2 regions of the Bacillus sp. H1a genome follow, and region 1 is predicted to be linked to the other one. Evidence: riboswitches for the same ligand, from Rfam matches in the RefSeq annotation. Region 1 holds a riboswitch; the other holds the start of a gene.

Region 1 (3,219 bases):
TAATCAGCTCCGTTTTCAATCGCCCAGCGTGCTTCTTCAATTGTATGTGTAGATACTCCAACAATTTTATCTCCCATTTTTTCACGAACAGATGTTATTCCTTCATCATCTTGTCCAACATGTACACCGTCTGCATCTAATTCAAGAGCTAATTCAACGTCATCATTCACAATAAACGGCACATTATACTCTTTGCAAAGTGTTTGTAGTTCTTTCGCAAAACGAATACGTTTCTCACCAGTTAAAGCCCCTTCTCCCTTTTCACGAAATTGAAAAAGTGTTATACCGCCTTCTAGTGCCTCTCTCAATACTTGCAGTGGCTCCTTCGTACAATTGTTACTACCCATAATAAAATATACTGGTAGTAATTTAGACATTTCATCCATTGTAATACGCGACATCTATTTCCCCTCCTTACTGTACAAACTCAATCTTTCCATACTTCTCAATATCCTCTGAAGTTGTATTCGCTAATTGATTTAAGAACTCAATTTGGAAGCTACCAGGTCCTTTTTCTACCGTTTTGGCTGCTGCCAGTTCCGCAGCTACTCCATAAAATGTTACTGCTGCGACAGCTGCCTTCACATAATCTTTTTCAACTGCTGCAAATGCTCCTATTACAGAAGTTAATAAACAGCCTGTTCCAGTAACTTTTGTTAAAATGCTATGGCCATTGCGAATAAGAACTACCCGCTCTCCATCTGTAATGATATCCTCTTTTCCAGTGATCACAGCAACTGTATTTAATTCATCCGCTGCCTGTTTTGCAATACTTACGACATTACCATTTCCAGTACCAGCGTCTACACCTTTGATTTCCCATTTTTCATTAATAACATTAGCTATTTCTGCTGCATTTCCGCGAATTATCGCTAAATTTATTTCAGCTGGAATATGCCTTGCAACTTCTGTTCGATAAGAAGTTGCTCCTGCACCAACTGGATCAAATAGTACTGGTACATGATTCATATTTGCTGATTTACCAGCAAGTAACATCGCTTCTACCTCTTCGGGGCGAAGTGTACCCATATTTAAAACGAGTGCGCCAGCAATACTAGCCATTTCTGCTACTTCTTCTTTTGCATATGCCATTACAGGCGATGCTCCTAATGCTAACAAACCGTTTGCTGTAAAGTTTGTTACAACGACATTTGTAATATTATGCACGAGTGGATTAGACTCTCTTACCAGTTCCACTATTTTACTAATTTCTTGTACATTCATTCTATTCATCTCCTAACTTTAATGATGGGAGATACACAAAAAGACACTTTGCGTATGCAAAGTGTCTGAACATGTGCTTTTACACTCTCCCTACGCTGGCATTATCCAACAGGTTCAAATGGTCAATGACGGGTTAGTCATACTCTCAGTTTGCATCCGCAAACTCCCATGTGCTTTTTATTCAACTACTTCAAAGTCTACTCTCATTCTAGTGAAATAACAAGTTCTTTACTTTCTTATACAGAAAGAGTGATAGGGAATCCTATCACTCTTTTCATACTATTATTTTATAGCTTTTGATACTTCTTTCACCATTGCTGATACAGACTCAAGTCCGCCACCAGATAAGTACCAGTAGTTTGCATCAAGGTAAACTACGTTTTTGTTTTTCACAGCGTTTGTTTTACTTACCAGTTCATTTTCAACAACTTGCTTAGCAGAAGATTTCCCGCCAGTTACTACGCCTCTATCAATTACAAATAAGTAATCAGGGTTCTTCTCAAGGATGTACTCAAATGAAACTTTATTACCATGTGTATCTGCTTTAATTTCTGGGTCAACAGGAGTTACGCCAAACACATCATGAATAATACCGAAGCGAGATTGAGGGCCGTATGCACTTACTTGACCATCGTTCGCTAAAATAACTAAAGCTTTTTTATCGCTTTTCTTCGCTTTTTCATTTAATTCTGCCACGTCTTTTTCAACTGCTGCAATTTCTTTTTTCGCTTTATCTTCTTTATCGAAGATTTTCGCTAATGTTTCTGTGTTTTCTTTAAATGATTTCATGTATTCTTTTGTATCTTGTTCTACGTAAATTGTTGGAGCAATTTTTTCGAATTCTTTATATGAATCAGCTTGACGTCCAGAAATGATAATTAATTCCGGATTCATTTCATTGATTTTTTCGAAGTCTGGTTCTTTTAAACCACCAACGTTTTTATACTTTTTATCTTTATATTTAGAAAGGTATTCTGGTACACTTTTTTGCGGCACACCAGCCACGTCAACACCTAGTTTATCTAATGTATCTAATGAACCGAAGTCGAATACTACAACGTTTTTCGGATTCGTTTTAACTTTCGTTTCGCCTAATTTGTGCTTAATCGTAATTTCTTTTGATTTACTTTCACTTGCCTCGGTCTTCTTGTCAGTAGAAGCACCATTACTACATGCCACAGCGACAATAGCAAGCATGAAAGTTAATAATAGCATCGCTAATTTCTTCACTTCAATCACCTCAATAAAATTTTTAAAATTATTTAAATCGATAGCACATTTACACCATCAAAAATAACTTCCTCTTATGAAAAATAAATACAAATGTTGTTTCCAGATATCTCTTCTATATGGATGTCCATATCATAAATATCTTTTAAAACAGCTTTATCAATAATTTCGCTCGTTGGACCTTCTTTCATTACTTTTCCATCTTTCAAAGCAACGATATGATCGGAATAACAAGAAGCAAAATTAATATCATGAATTACGATAACAACCGTTTTTCCAAGCTCTTCAACAAGTCGTCTCAGTACTTTCATAATTTGTACAGAATGTTTCATATCTAGATTATTCAGTGGCTCGTCCAATAAAATGTATTCTGTATTTTGAGCAATAACCATTGCGATATACGCCCTTTGCCTCTGCCCACCACTGAGTTGGTCTAAATACTTATGCTGGATGTCCTCAAGTTCCATATAGCGAATAGCTTCCTCAATATGGCTCCAGTCTTCCTTTGTCAGATTACCTTGTGAATATGGAAATCTACCGAAACTAACTAATTCTCGAATGCTAAGCCTTAAATTAATATGATTCGTTTGCTTTAAAATTGAGATTTTCTTAGCAAGCTCATCGCTCTTCCATTCCCCAATTTCTTTATCTTCAATGTAGATTTCACCAGCATCTTTTTTTAATAACCTACTAATCATAGAAAGAACCGTACTTTTCCCTGCTCCATTTGGACCAATAAAAGATGTGATTTTTCCTTTTGCTATT
Region 2 (3,219 bases), on a different contig from region 1:
TATCTTTCAGCGCCCATATCTTCATTACAATTGCAGAAGGTGATGGCAAAATGTACATCTCATCTACAATTCTTGCTCCTACTTCCCAAGCAATAAGTAAAATTCCACTTAATGTGAGGGCAGGTAATAGCTCCTTCAAACGATTCATCATACAAGTACCTGCCTTTGTAACATACTAAGAAGCTCATCCTTAAGCGCTAACACTTCAGGCTTATGTAAATCTTTTCTTGTTCTGTTACGTTCAAGCGGCACAATTCGCTCAGTTAAAGTAGCTATCGGCTGCTGCTCTACAACAAAAATACGATTAGAAAGAAAAAGGGCTTCTTCAACGTCATGTGTAATAAATAAAATTGTTTTTTCCCACTCTTGCCATTGTTCAAACAACCATTCCTGCAAAGATGCCTTCGTTAAAGCATCCAACGCGCTAAACGGTTCATCTAACAATAATATCTCTCCGCCTGTTAATAAAGTTCGGATAAAAGATACGCGCTGTCTCATACCACCAGATAAATCTTTCGGATATTTTTTCTCGTACCCTTGTAAACCAAATTTATGTAACAGTTCCTTTGCCTTTACCTGTGCTTCTTTCTTCTGCACACCTTGGCACTCTAACGGTAAAGCAGCATTCTCAATAACTGTTCTCCATGGCAAAAGCATATCTTTTTGAGGCATATACCCTACAGGATGCCTCTTTGTTTCCATAAGCTCTATTTGTCCGCTGCTCGCCTCTTCTAAACCTGTAATAAGGCGAAATAAAGTACTTTTCCCACAGCCACTTGGTCCAATAATGCTCACAAACTCTTTTTCTTGTATATTGGCATTTAGTCCCTCTATGATTGGTTTTTCATCATAATGAAAGGAAACATTACGAAACTGTAGTATGTTCTTGCTCCTCAAATCCCCACATCTCCTTACGATAAGCCATATCCCAGAATAAATATTCAAATCGGCTGGAATATAAGAAAATCTCCTCTAATCGATCTAGCTCTTTCTCTGACTTCCCAACTGCCATTTCATTTAATAAATCTATTAACCAAATACAAAGGTTACCGTATTCTTCAGAACTATATCCTTGAATCCACTCCCCAAAGAACTCATGATCTCTTGCTCCAGGAATATCATTTAAACGCTTTCCAATCTCCCAATAGCTCCACATACATGGAAGTAAAGCTGCTATTAATTCTGCAAGTGTGCCATTTTGAGATACAGACATCATATAATTTGTATAAGCTAAATTTTTAGCAGATGGTTTTGCCGATTCCATCTCCTGGGCAGAAATCCCAAGTCTTTTTGCATATTGTTTATGAATCGTCATTTCACCATTTAAAATACCATCTATTTGCTCTGCAAATTTCGCCATAACTTGTGGATTCGTTGCCTTTACAACACCAATTGCATATAGTTTTGCATAATCCAACAAGTATAAATAATCTTGAATAATATAATACTGGAATTTATCTTTTTCTAAAGTGCTATCCCCCATACCTACTACAAACGGATGATTATGACTTTTCTCCCATACAGGCTGCACCGTCTCAAATAATCTTTCACAAAATTTCATTTATATTTCCCCTTCCTGTATATCTGTTTATCCCAATAAAAAAGCCACTTCTTTATATAAGAAGTGGCCACAGCAAATAAAAATATATTTTATTCGTTGTTCCACTTCCCTTCGCTAGTATTACCTAGATCAGGTCTGTAAGGGTTAAGGATTATTCCTCTCTCAGCACGAAAAGCACCCCTAGTGGTGTTAATATAAAATTTTCAAATAAAAAAGCCCCGTTTCTATACGCAAAGAAACGGGGACTCATTGTTAATGTCCGAATTGCTTCCCTACGCTAGCATAATCTAGATCAGGTAATGAAAAGGATCAAAGGCTTACGGCCCTCCTCTCAGCTGGCAACACCAGCTCTCCTAGCAAACTATAAAATTATCACTGTCAGTATAACATTGTCATAAGTCATCATCAACTATTTTAATTTTCTTAATTGCGCATTAAATCTTAACATGTTAAACAAATATAAATGCAGCTCCACAAATGATATATATATACGAATCTCTCTTCTAACATTATTTATATTGATTTCATATTACATTTATGTGAATAAGACCAATATATTGTATCTTTATACTATAATAAAATTACAACTATACAACTAGAGGAGGTCTTTATTACATGAATATGAAAGCTACAGCTTTAACAGCAACTACTATCGCAATTGCTTCGTTACTTCCTTATATGGGAGAATCCGATATACAAACAGCTGCTGCTAAGCAATCATCTAAAGCAAAAACGGGGTATGTAAAAATTGACAACGTTGCACTACATCAAAATAGCCATGCAGACAGTGCAATAATTGATAACATTCGATTTAATAGCCCAGTTACTATTCTTGAGACAGCTCAAGATTGGTATAAAGTATCCGTTAACAACAAAACAGGCTATATGAAAAAAGATGCAATTCTATTCAAAAAAAATGTTCAACAAAAGTATCAATATATCGTAAATGCAAACGCATTAAACGTTCGTTCTGAACCTAATACAGAATCTTCTATTCTAGATATATTGCCAAATGGTCAATTCATTACAATTCAAGGTGAACAAGGAGATTGGTACAAAATATTACATAACGGCCAAATTGGTTACGTACAAAAAACATTTGTATCTAATGGATCCACACCTCTAGTAAAAGGTATAACTGTACAAGGTTCTCCTTCTTATACTGTTGCAACACCCAAATTAAATGTGCGTAGCTCTGCTAGCACAAATAGTGCAGCAATCGGTTCTCTGCAAAATGGTACACAAATACAGGTAGTAGAAACAGTAGGAACTTGGTATAAAATTCGTTTTGGCACAGGATACGGATATGTGGCAAAACAATATGTAGTGCAAAATCAAGCGCAAGCTAAAACAACCGCTTCACCTTCATCAATTCCAGCAGTTTTCAAATTCCCTACCCAAGGGAAAATCAGCTCAACATTTGATATGCGCTGGGAACAAATGCATTATGGTATAGATATTGCAGCACAAGGCAACGTCTCTATTCAAGCTGCTGCTGCAGGTAAAGTTGTGAAATCTTATTATTCGGCTAGCTACGGCAATGTCGTGTTCATCGCCCATCAAATAAATGAGAAATTATATACAACAGTTTATGCTCACATGAAAGATCGTACTGTACAAGCTGGTGATCAAGTACAAACCGGACAATTACTAGGTCA

What was found. A riboswitch is a leader RNA that binds a small molecule or an ion and turns the genes downstream of it on or off. The one in region 1 is predicted to bind thiamine pyrophosphate.
Region 2: linked by a shared signal. The riboswitch ahead of tenA (thiaminase II) and the one ahead of thiM (hydroxyethylthiazole kinase) in region 1 are both predicted to bind thiamine pyrophosphate.

The regions. Positions count from the first base shown of each region.
Region 1 is NZ_AYMH01000055.1:20,814-24,032, forward strand. It holds gene thiE (thiamine phosphate synthase) at 1-401, opposite strand, end outside; gene thiM (hydroxyethylthiazole kinase) at 415-1,224, opposite strand; TPP riboswitch at 1,295-1,404, opposite strand; gene U860_RS0124155 (siderophore ABC transporter substrate-binding protein) at 1,507-2,454, opposite strand; gene U860_RS0124160 (ABC transporter ATP-binding protein) at 2,529-3,219, opposite strand, start outside.
Region 2 is NZ_AYMH01000047.1:3,842-7,060, reverse strand. It holds gene U860_RS0122060 (ABC transporter permease) at 1-148, opposite strand, end outside; gene U860_RS0122055 (ABC transporter ATP-binding protein) at 148-897, opposite strand; gene tenA (thiaminase II) at 866-1,561, opposite strand; TPP riboswitch at 1,651-1,753, opposite strand; TPP riboswitch at 1,814-1,926, opposite strand; gene U860_RS0122045 (SH3 domain-containing protein) at 2,177-3,219, shown strand, end outside.